DNA from 3 places in the Pseudomonas sp. BW7P1 genome. Region 3 is predicted to be linked to each of the others. Evidence: riboswitches for the same ligand, from Rfam matches in the RefSeq annotation. Region 3 holds a riboswitch; each other region holds the start of a gene.
What was found. A riboswitch is a leader RNA that binds a small molecule or an ion and turns the genes downstream of it on or off. The one in region 3 is predicted to bind cobalamin.
Positions count from the first base shown of each region.

Region 1 (3,918 bases), 1.4 Mb from region 3:
CTTCGCGATACACCGCTTCCGCCCCGCGCCCACCGTTGGGGCTGTGGCCTCGGGCAATCGGTGTCAGTTCGGTGGTGGTCAGGGAATGGTGATAGGTGTGGCCGCGCAGCAGGCCTTCCGGCAGTTCGACGGACTGCAACGCCAGTGCCGCCAGACGCTTTTGCATCACCGCATCCCCCTTGAGCAAACCGACCAGTCCGGCGCGGATGCCTTCGACATCGGTCAACGAATCCAGCAGATAGAGCATTCCGCCACACTCGGCGAGCAGCGGCTTGCCGGCGGCGTGATGCACGCGGATGGCTTCGAGCATTTCGGTGTTTTGCGCCAAGACAACGTGGTGCAGTTCCGGATAACCGCCAGGCAGATACAGACTGTCGGCCTCGGGCAACGCCGTGTCGTGGATCGGCGAGAAGAAATTCAACTGCGCGCCCATCGCCCGCAACAGATCGAGACTGGCGCCATAAGTGAAAGCGAAGGCTTCGTCACGGGCGACAGCAATGCGCACACCTTCGAGCAGTCTTTCGGTCTTCACGGTTTCAGGCGCGGCGAATTCGACGGCCGGCGGCAGCGCGACCTCGCACGTGCCGGCCAGCGCTTCGGCAGCGGCGTCGAGGCGCACATCGAGGTCATTGAGTTCGCTGGCCTGCACCAGGCCGAGATGGCGGCTTGGCAACTCGATCCCGGTTTCCCGGGACAGCGCGCCGTACCAGCGCAAACCTTCGGTGAGACTGCCTTCGAGCAATTGCGCATGGCGCACGGTGCCGACGCGATTGGCCAACACGCCGGCGAACGGCAAGTCCGGCTGATAGCGCGCCAGGCCCAGGGCCAGCGCACCGAACGTCTGGGCCATGGCGGTGCCGTCGATCACGCCGAGCACGGGAACACCGAAATGCCGGGCCAGATCGGCGCTCGACGGTGTGCCATCGAACAAGCCCATCACGCCTTCGATCAGGATCAGATCGGCGTCGGCGGCGGCTTCCCACAACAGGCGACGGCTTTCCTGCTCGCCGACCATCCACATGTCCAGTTGATAGACCGGTGCACCGCTGGCGCGCTCGAGGATCATCGGATCGAGAAAATCCGGCCCGCACTTGAACACCCGGACCTTGCGCCCCTGATTGCGGTGCAGGCGGGCCAGCGCGGCGGTGACGGTGGTCTTGCCCTGGCCGGAGGCCGGCGCGGCAATCAGAACCGCCGGACAGTGACGAGGCTGATTCAAAGTTCGACGCCTTTCTGCGCTTTGATACCGGCCTGGAAGGCGTGCTTGATCATGCCCATTTCGGTGACGGTGTCGCCCATCTCGATCATTTCCGGTTTGGCGGCGCGGCCGGTGACGATGACGTGTTGCATCGGCGGACGGGCCTGCAAGTCGCTGAGCACCCGATCCAGGTTGAGGTAACCGTGCTTGAGGGCAATGTTCAGCTCATCGAGCACCACCAGACCGATCGACGGATCACGCAGCAACTCACGAGAAACCTCCCAGGCAGCCTCGGCGGCGGCGATGTCGCGCTGGCGGTCCTGGGTTTCCCAGGTGAAGCCTTCGCCCATCACATGAAAACGCACCTGCTCGGGGAAGCGGCGGAAGAACAGCTCTTCCCCGGTGCTGTTGCGGCCCTTGATGAACTGCACCACACCGCACTGCATACCGTGGCCCATGGCACGGGCGAGCATGCCGAACGCCGAGCTGCTTTTGCCTTTGCCGTTGCCGGTCAACACCAGCACCAGACCGCATTCGTCTGGCGAATTGGCGATGCGCTCGTCGATCACGGCTTTTTTGCGCTGCATGCGCGCCAGGTGACGCTCGTCGCGTTCGAGGGAATCAGTCATGGGGAGCTCTCCGTTGAGGCTGGATAACGGCGGGCAGGCACAAGAATAGACGGCAACAAGCCTGGCATCGCCCACCGTGATGCCGCTGGATGGATCAGGCCGGTCTCCGGGCTCATGAGCGGCTCACGCCTGGCTGCGCGCCTTCCCGCTTTGCAGCAGTGGCATCGAACGCAGCTTTCACTCATTTACCGTTGCGGGGGCAGCGCCGGGATCGTGATGGCTCTTCGCGTGAAGACAATCCTCACCGGCTTCCCTGTTTCACTCTGTCGACAGCGGTCACAGAGCACCTGAAACAAGCCGCGAAGGTTAGAGGGTTGGGGGTGGAGCGTCAAATGAAGAGGGCGCTGCGCGGCAAATAACTGCCGCCGATCAATTATCTGACGCCAATCTTGTGCCACACTGTCAGCAGTGATATCAAAGAGCCATGCTTTTTGACTGCAGAGAGCACATCACAATAACAAGGGAGAGCACCATGCAAGGCATGATCATCAGCAATCCGCGGCTGGAATTCCTGCGCCCGGTGCTGGAACGCTGGTTCGACTGCATCGACCGCTACAACGCCGTGCGCGGCGACAACGACACACCCTACTGGCACGACGAGAAAGCCAACCTCGGCTTGCTGTCCGCCGCCGCCTGGATGGCCGAACTGGTGACCCTGCGCGACACCGCCACCCGCAAGCAGAATGAAGAAGGCGAACGCAATGCCCGGGCCGACCTGTTTCTGGCCGGCGCCGAAGATCGCGCCTACATCCAGGCGACTCAGCGCTGGCCGCGGGTCAACAGCCTGCACCTGACCCAGGCGCTGGCCGATATCACCAGTGACGCGAAGCGCATCAGCTACGCCAGCGATCTCAAGCTCGGCTGCCTGTTCGTCGCTCCGCAGAAAGCCCAGCACAGCGCCAGCCCTGAAGAACTGCAGGACATGGTCGACGACCTGCAAAAGGAACACACCTGCGCCGTCGCCTGGTATTTCCCCTACGCCTACCGCAAATTGCGCAGCGAGGCCGGCAACTATCACCCCGGCATTGCCGTGCTGTTCAAGGAAGCTCGCGGCTGAGGAGTTGAACCATCGGGCTCGCGCACTTCTCTATGATCAGGAATGCATTCATAGGGAAGATCAGCAATGCGCAAGCCCCACCTCCTTTTCGTCATCGCACTCGCCGGCGGGCTCAGCGCCTGCGGCGAATCCTCCAGCCTGCAAGTCTCGGACGGCACCGGCCCGTCTCCCAAACTGCCCGAACCGAATAAAACCCTGATCCCGACGGTGAACATCGCCCCGGCGATCGGCTGGCCGGCCGGCGCGAAACCGACGCCGGCGGCAGGCACTCAGGTAGCGGCATTTGCCGAGAACCTTGATCACCCGCGCTGGCTCTACGTGCTGCCCAATGGCGACGTACTGGTGGCCGAAACCAATGCCCCACCGAAACCCGAGGACAGCAAAGGCATTCGCGGCTGGGTGATGAAGAAAGTCATGGGCCGCGCCGGGGCCGGCGTACCGAGCCCGAACCGCATCACCCTGCTGCGTGATGCCGATCACGACGGCGTGGCCGAGACGCGTACGGTGTTCCTGCAAAATCTCAATTCACCGTTCGGGATGACATTGGTCGGCAATGACCTGTACGTCGCCGACACCGACCGCTTGCTGCGTTTTCACTACGAACCCGGCGCAACGGAAATCAAGAGCCAGCCGATCAAGATCGTGGATCTGCCGGGCGGCCCGCTCAACCACCACTGGACCAAGAACGTCATCGCCAGCAAGGACGGCAGCAAGCTTTACGTCACTGTCGGCTCGAACAGCAACGTCGGCGAAAACGGCCTGGATCAGGAAGAAGGCCGCGCCGCAATCTGGGAAGTGGATCGCGCCAGCGGCAATCACCGGATCTTCGCCTCTGGCCTGCGCAACCCCAATGGCCTGGCCTGGGAACCTCAAAGTGGCGCCCTGTGGACCGCCGTCAACGAACGGGACGAAATCGGCAGTGATCTGGTGCCGGACTACATCACCTCGGTCAAGGACGGCGGTTTCTATGGCTGGCCCTTCAGCTATTACGGCCAGCACGTCGATGTGCGCGTGAAACCGCAAAACCTGGACCT
Region 1 is NZ_CP103374.1:1,987,173-1,991,090, reverse strand. Features, by position in the region: gene NWV16_RS09045 (cobyrinate a,c-diamide synthase) at 1-1,219, opposite strand, end outside; gene cobO (cob(I)yrinic acid a,c-diamide adenosyltransferase) at 1,216-1,827, opposite strand; cobalamin riboswitch at 1,907-2,133, opposite strand; gene NWV16_RS09035 (hypothetical protein) at 2,300-2,884, shown strand; gene NWV16_RS09030 (PQQ-dependent sugar dehydrogenase) at 2,951-3,918, shown strand, end outside.
Region 1: it holds a riboswitch for cobalamin, as region 3 does, so the genes downstream of both, cobO (cob(I)yrinic acid a,c-diamide adenosyltransferase) here and NWV16_RS15080 (CbtB domain-containing protein) in region 3, are expected to answer to the same signal.

Region 2 (3,918 bases), 560 kb from region 3:
AGGGCAACGATCCGCGATGGTGGCGAGGCCGGCAGGTGCCAGGTCTCGCCACAATTGCGGTATTCATCTGCCATAGCCGGAGAAGCGCAAAGCAGAGCGCCCACGAGCAAACACAGCATTCTCATGAGCGCGACCTGATCAGCAGATCCTCGACCACTTCACCGCCCACCAGATGCACCTCGACCAGTCGCTGCGCATCCGCGTGACTGCGCACGCCGTACCAGCACGTCTCCGGGTACACCGTCACGATCGGCCCCAGGTTGCATGGGAACTGACAGTGCGTGCGGGTCAGCAAAACGCCGCCCGGTGTCTCGATGCGGTCGTGGGTCAGCAAGTGCCGGCGCAGGGTTTTCCATAGCTGCAAGGCGCCGCGCTGAGTGCAACGCGGGCCGGTGCAGAGAAACACGTGGCGCGCATGCTCGGGCACGTGCGACCAGTCCGGATGCGTGTCGACGCCGTCGATGGTTTTGATCTCGGCCATCAGAAACGGTACGTGTAGCGGACTTCGGAGGTGAAAGGCCGTCCGAGGTTGTCGACGTTGTTCGAACGGCTGGTGACGTAGTCGCGGTCGAACAGGTTTTCCACCAGCAGGCTCACCCGATGCTGATGAGCACCGTCGAGGTAGCGATAGGCATCGGCATCCACCACCGAGTAATGGCCGTACTCGACCTGTTTCGCGCTGATCACATCGCGGATATAACGGATTGCGCCACCGGCGCCCCACATCCGGTCAACCGACTCGTAACCGATGCGCGAACGGGCGAAGAAGCTCGGCACGTCGTTGAGTGTGACGCCAGCGCGGGATTCGGTGAGGTTGCGGGTCATGTCCGCCTGCAGGCTCCATTGCTCGTTGAGTGCCAGTTTCGCGTCCGCCTCGAAACCACGCATCTGGATCCGCCCCTGGCCGTTGACCCACTGGATGTCATCGAGGGTGATCAGGTCATCGATCTTGCGCTTGAACAGGGTGACACTGGCGCTGAACTCACGGTCGATCAGCAGGCCTTTGTAGTCGAGGCCAAGTTCGGCGTTGCGGCTTTTCTCCGGTTTCAGGTTGCGGTTGCCCAGTTCATCGCCCGGTTCGTTGACGAACAGTTGCTCGGCGTTGGGCAGTTTGTAGGCGGTGCCGTACTGCCCACGAACAGACCAGTTTTCATTGAGGTCATACAGCGAAGTGAGCATGCCGACCGTCGCGCTGTCGCCACCGCTCATGGCTTCGTGGCGGATGCCGATGCTCGGATGCCAGTCGGGCAGGGCATCGATCTTCGGCCGTAACTGGGTGTAGAAGGCGTGGGCTTCGGCCTTGTCGTTGTCGATGATCAGCACGTCGTCCTGGCCCTTGAACCACTGGTTGTCCGTACCGAACACCAGCACATGACCGCCGGGCAATTCAGCCTTGCCTTCGGCCTGTACACCCCAGTCGGTGAAGCCCCAGTAGTCGTTGTGATTGATGGTTCGGGTGCCACCGTCAGTGGTGTTGTTGATGCGTGTGTAGCGGGTGTCCCAATCGTTGATGTGGCCTTTGACGAAGTAGCTCAGACGTTCGTTGACGTTCTGCTCGAAGGTCGCCGTGGCGATCTGCTGGATGCGGTCGTTGGTGGTCTTGTGGTTGTCCACCGGGCGGGCAAAATCGAGGTTGGCGTCGGCGTACTGGTAGAACAGTTCCAGGCGCGTGTCATCGCCAAAGGACTGAATCGCCTTGCCGCCGAACGTCGTGACCTCGTAGGCGCGGTTCTTTTCGCTGCTGTTCCGGATGTCACGATTGCGAAACGGCTGATAGCCGTCCGAAACGTTATGGCTGACGTAGGCCAGCAGGCCCAGGTCGCCGAAACCGTTGGTGAAGATGTTCTCGACCCGCGCATCCTCGGTGGTGCCGCCGAACGTATCCACGCCCATGTTCACTTCGCCGGAGGCCTGTCGGCTCTGCGGGCTGCGGGTGACGATGTTGATCACGCCGGACACGGCTTGCGTGCCAAACAGCAGGCTCTGCCCGCCCTTGAGCACTTCGATGCGTTCGATGGCGTTGGCCGGCAGGGTGTCCAGGTACAAGCCTCCGTACAGGCGATTGTTCAGGCGCACGCCGTCGAGCAGGATCAGCGTGTCGTCATTGCGCCCGCCCAGCAGGGAGTAGGTGCCGTAGTCGAACGGGCCGTTTTTCGGCGCGACGTACAGGCCGGGAATGAACATTTGCATGACGCGGCTGACATCGGCACCGGGGCCGGCGCGTTCGATCTGCTCGCGGGTGACGATCTCGACCTTGCTGCCGAATTGCGCCATGTCGGCGACGGTGGTGGACTCCACGGACGGCGCGGAAATGATTTGCTGGGAGAGTTGCAGCGGCGTGTCATCGGCCAGCAGCAGCGGGCTGAACAGGCAGCCGAGCAACAGGGATGGAGCCTTGGTGTTGAAAGGATTGATCATCGTCTTCTCGAAAGGATCTTCGCAGAAGAGCATGCAGGAGAAGGCATCGCGCACGCGCCGACACCGGCCCATGCCCGCCCACCGCAGGAGTTTGCCAAAAGCATTTCAGGCCGGTCTCCGGGCTCGCGCGTCTGGAGGCTTTCACCTTCCCATGGCCGTCTGGCCACAGTGGTCTGTCGAAAGCATCACGCGCCTACCGTTGCGGGGGCAGCACCGGACTTGTTCGAAAGGAACGTACCGGTTTCCCGTTTCACCCCATGCACGGCGGCATGGGACACCTGAAACAGGGCGGCATCTGAACATCCGGGTGGGCGCTCGTCAACTTCGCTTGTGGTGTGAGAGCTCCTGCAGAGTCGATGTGCAGACGTGCGCATGAGGCGAACGCCGACACTTGCATCATCGGGGCTCTGGTTCTAATGGAAGTTCGAGAGCATAAACGCTGAAATAATCGCCGCGGCGAGTACAAACATCATGATGAAAATGATGTTCAGCCTGAGCCGGTTTGAGCTTTCGAGTTTATTGAGCCTGACGACCAGCTCGTTGAGCTGGGCCGAGGTTGCCAACCCCTTTATCGCATTGGCCAATGCTTCTTGGGCGATGGAGTCTTCCGTTTTTTTTTCGATAGGGTGTGTTTTTAATCTTATTTCCCCCTTGACCTTCGTCAGTCTGAGCGCAACGGCACCAGCCAGAAGCGGGATAGCCAGGTATTGCAAAAATTTCAGATACCGTTCGTAGACTTTGGCAGCATATTTCGTGCTGTCTATTGAGCCTTTTTGCTCCTTGTAATCTGCGTAAGCTTGTTTGAAGCGCTTCATTCGTTCAACTATCAGCGGATTGGTAAATTTTTCAGCTTCTGGGAAAACGCTGTCGTAATTCCTGAAAATATTTATGTCTACCTCAGTGTTTACGCGGTTGGCAGGACGAATTTTTTGAAACAGATTGCAGGCGCCAGCTAGCTGCCGGGCTGACTCTTTCGCCAAGTCTTCTTCCGTTGAAACTGGCAAGCAGATTGTGGCATCGCTTAATTCGTCTGCTGCGATATTCAGGGACTGGGCAGAAAGCTGACCAAAGGTTTCTTCCACTCTTAGATTTGAGAGCTTTGAGTCCAGGCCAACCTGGATAAATTGAAATACAAGGCCCAACGAGCCTGCGATGATCCAGGCGTAATCAACTCTTTTCCAATGAATATCATTAAACCGACTTGGCAATAAACGACTTTGCCAAACGAATAACCAGCAAAAGCAAATAAACAGACCCAGAATTCCGAGAATGGCGTAAGCCGAATACTCGAACATTTCTTTGATCAACGATAACTCCATGTCGTGCTCTTTTTTTCAGTGAAATATCAATTGGTTTTCGCGGGCGCTTCAGACAACCGTCACCTGCGCCTGGCTTTGTTGCACGAACCGCTCGATCAGCCAACGCGCCGCCGGGCCCGGTGGCACATCGGTGCGGTAGATCGCATCAAAGGTGTATTGCCCGCTGCGGTATTCCGGCAGG
Region 2 is NZ_CP103374.1:2,820,983-2,824,900, forward strand. Features, by position in the region: gene NWV16_RS12600 (ABC transporter substrate-binding protein) at 1-125, opposite strand, end outside; gene NWV16_RS12605 (ferredoxin) at 122-481, opposite strand; gene NWV16_RS12610 (TonB-dependent receptor plug domain-containing protein) at 481-2,418, opposite strand; cobalamin riboswitch at 2,509-2,715, opposite strand; gene NWV16_RS12615 (hypothetical protein) at 2,832-3,737, opposite strand; gene NWV16_RS12620 (LysR family transcriptional regulator) at 3,786-3,918, opposite strand, start outside.
Region 2: it holds a riboswitch for cobalamin, as region 3 does, so the genes downstream of both, NWV16_RS12610 (TonB-dependent receptor plug domain-containing protein) here and NWV16_RS15080 (CbtB domain-containing protein) in region 3, are expected to answer to the same signal.

Region 3 (3,918 bases):
GCAGCCGTTGGCCAGTTCGTAAACGCGACCGGTGGCTTCTTCTTCGGTGCAGCCGATGGTGCACTGCTTGAGGATTTCACCGTCGATGCCCAGTTCGCCGAATTCATTGACGATCACCGCAATGCGGCGGCCCTGAGCGTTGTCGAGCATGTGCCGCAGCAAGGTGGTCTTACCCGAGCCGAGGAAACCGGTGACGATGGTGACGGGGAGTTTGGCCAGTGTTTTCATCGGATGCCCTTTGGCAAGGTGGCGGGCATACGGGACGAGGCCGGCAGCGCGCAAGCGTGCCTGGAGAGTTCGCCACCGGATCACCCCGCCCGGTTGAAAGTGAGAATCTGTGACGAGGCAGGTCTCCTGGCTGACGGTGTTCGGGCGTTGGCCCGGTATTCGCTGCGCCTTCCCGCTGGCTCCTGGATTGGGCTGGCAGTGGCGTGGCAGCGAACGGCACCGTTCACAGTTGCGGGGGCAGCCGCGGCTTGGACCGCGTTCCCTTCTTAGCTTCGGCGTAGGCCGAAGAACCTCGAAAGCGCAAGGCTACGCATCGTGTGTTGACCGGTCAATGTTTGGATTGGGGGGCATATCCGTTGCTGCGGGTGTTGCCGCTGGCGGTTTAGCTCTTACAGCGAGTCCCTTTTTCAAACGCCGGAATGCCGGCCCAGCAAAAAGGAACCAAAAGGCTTTGCCCCGGCGTACGGCACTTCGCCTAGGCTCAGTGTTCCCTCGCTACGGTGCCCATCAGGGGGCATCGCCTACGGTTTGCTTCGCTGCACCTCCTCTCGATGTATGCGGCTTCGCCGCACGGCGCTGCGCGCCTGCCCCCTGATGAACACCTCCGCTCGGCCTGCCGAAGAGGCAAAAAATCAAAAGCCAGAGCCAGATCGAGAGCCACTCACCACGATGAGCGTTAGCTCGAGAAAAGCTTTTGATCTCAAGGCCCGTCGGCAGGCTGAGTGGAGGGATTGCTCCGGGGGTGGGAGCGCAGCGACCGTTTGGCGAAGCCAAACACATCGAGAGGAGGTGCAGCGAGGGCCGAACGTCAGGGTAAAGCCTTTTGGGTTACCTTTTCGCTGGGCCGGCACTCCGGCGTTTGGAAAAGGTGACTCGCCGTAAGGGCGAAACCGCCAGCGGCAGCACCCGAAGCAACGGATATGCCCCCAATCCCAATCCCAATTGACTCAAATCCCCCCTCATGGTCTCCTACACAACTTGTTACGGGTGCCCTGCAAAGGGTGAAACGGGAAACCGGTGAATCATGTGCTTTACTCAAAAGCCATGTCAGTCCGGTGCTGCCCCCGCAACGGTAAGCGAGTGAAGTGTCAGATCCACTGTGCCCACGGGCATGGGAAGGTGACGCTTGCAGGTCGGCAGACAGCCACCCCTCGCGAGCCCGGAGACCGGCCCGCAACACACAGTGCGCATCCTGCGTCACTGAACATAACAACCCGCGGTGGGCGGGCGCTGTTCGAACCGCTGCGTGCCCGCTCGCAGGGGTTTTCATGCGCTCCATTCACCCGCTGACACTCCAGAGGGAAGCGCCATGTCGATCACCAGCAGCACCGCCGGCAACACGGACAAAATCGCCAGCACCACCACCCTGAGCCAACGCCTGACCGCTGCGATCTTAGCGTCGATCCTGGGTGCCAGTCTGGTCTACTTCGCCGGTTTCTCGCACATCGAAGCGGTGCACAACGCCGCACACGATACCCGCCACAGCGCCGCGTTCCCGTGCCACTGAGGCCTGACGACATGATCAAGCGTATTGCGCAGACCGCAGGCTTCAGCGGTCTTCTGGCCGCCCTGCTGTTGACCTTGCTGCAAAGCTTCTGGGTTTCGCCGCTGATTCTGCAGGCGGAAACCTTCGAGAAAGCCGAACCGGTGGCCGAGGTCCATGAACACGCCGCCGGCACCGCCGCACACACCCACGATGCCGAAGCCTGGGAGCCGGAAAACGGCTGGCAGCGCGTGGTCTCCACCACCGGCGGCAATCTGGTCGTCGCCGTAGGCTTCGCCCTGATGCTGGCCGGTCTGTACACCCTGCGTGCGCCTACCAAGACTTCGCAAGGCCTGCTCTGGGGTCTGGCCGGTTACGCGACGTTCGTGCTCGCACCGACAATGGGACTGCCACCCGAGCTGCCGGGAACTGCCGCCGCGGATCTGGCCTCGCGCCAGATGTGGTGGATTGGCACTGCCGCTTCGACCGCTGTGGGCCTCGCGCTGATCGTGTTCAGCCGCCACTGGCTGATGAAGATCCTCGGCGTGGCGATCCTCGCCGTGCCACATGTGATCGGTGCGCCGCAACCGGAAGTGCACTCGATGCTCGCTCCGGAAGCACTCGAAGCCCGGTTCAAAATCGCTTCGCAGCTGACCAACGTGGCGTTCTGGCTGGCCCTGGGCCTGATCAGCGCCTGGTTGTTCCGCGGTAAAAGCGATGGTCAGTACCACGCATGACCGATGACAGCGCAGCGCCGACCCTGGTGGTCGGCCTGGGCTGCCAGCGCGGTTGCCCCGCGAGTACGCTGCGCGCCTTGCTCGACCAGGCCTTGCAGGCCCATCACATCGAAATCGAAGCGGTCAAGGCTTTGGCGAGCATCGACCTGAAACGCGACGAACCCGGCCTGCAGGAACTGGCGGCGCAACTGGCGCTGCCGTTGCTGTATTTCAGCAGCGAAGAACTGGCCGGCTATCAGCAGCGACTGAGTCACCATTCACAGATTGCCTTCGAACGCACCGGTTGTTACGGCGTGGCGGAAAGCGCTGCACTGGCGCTCGCAGAACAGTTGATTCAAGCCCCGGCAAAACTGCTGATTTCCCGGCAAAAGTACGCTAAGGCAACCCTGGCATTGGCCGGCGCGGCGTAAATTTCCGATAATCCCCGCTTTCGATCATGAGCATTCTTCATCTGAAGTGCTTATGAAGCCTCGACCCGCCCTACTTTCACAGGATTGAGCGATGACCGTTTACTTCATCGGCGCCGGCCCCGGCGACCCGGAATTGATCACTGTCAAAGGCCAGCGGCTGATCCGCAGTTGCCCGGTGATCATCTATGCAGGATCGCTGGTGCCGGCGGCGGTACTCGAAGGTCATTCGGCTGAAACCGTGGTCAACAGCGCCGAACTGCATCTGGAACAGATCATCGACCTGATCAAGACAGCCCACGCCAACGGCCATGATGTGGCGCGTGTGCATTCGGGCGATCCGAGCCTGTATGGCGCCATCGGCGAGCAGATCCGCTATTTGCGAGAGCTGGAAATCCCGTTTGAAATCGTCCCCGGAGTGACAGCCACCGCCGCATGCGCTGCGCTATTGGGCGCCGAGCTTACGCTGCCGGACATCTCGCAAAGCGTGATCCTGACCCGTTACGCAGACAAGACTGCGATGCCTGCAGGAGAAGAACTGGGCAACCTGGCGCAGCACGGGGCGACGATGGCGATTCATCTGGGGGTCAATCATCTGGAGAAGATCCTCGCCGAGCTGCTGCCGCACTATGGCGCAGACTGCCCGATTGCAGTGATCCACCGGGCGACGTGGCCGGATCAGGATTGGGTGGTCGGGACGCTGGAAGATATTGCCGCGAAGGTGGCCGCCAAGGGCTTTCGACGTACGGCGCTGATTCTGGTCGGGCGGGTGTTGGGCAGCGATCATTTCAGTGAGTCGTCGCTGTATCGCGCGGGGCACGCGCATCTTTACAGGCCCTGAAAGCAATTGTGGCGAGGGAGCTTGCTCCCGCTGGATCGCATCGCGATCCCGAAACCAGGCAACCCACTCATCACGGGTCAATGCGTTGCCTGGTTTGTGACTGCCAAGCAGTCAAGCGGGAGCAAGCTCCCTCGCCACATGCCGTTCGACTGTGCAGCGTACGCCTTAGTAGTAGGCGTTTTCTTTCTGCGTGTGGTCGGTCACGTCGCGAACGCCCTTGAG
Region 3 is NZ_CP103374.1:3,384,789-3,388,706, forward strand. Features, by position in the region: gene cobW (cobalamin biosynthesis protein CobW) at 1-228, opposite strand, end outside; cobalamin riboswitch at 327-538, opposite strand; cobalamin riboswitch at 1,197-1,418, shown strand; gene NWV16_RS15080 (CbtB domain-containing protein) at 1,538-1,735, shown strand; gene NWV16_RS15085 (CbtA family protein) at 1,747-2,448, shown strand; gene NWV16_RS15090 (cobalamin biosynthesis protein) at 2,445-2,858, shown strand; gene cobM (precorrin-4 C(11)-methyltransferase) at 2,950-3,696, shown strand; gene nfuA (Fe-S biogenesis protein NfuA) at 3,862-3,918, opposite strand, start outside.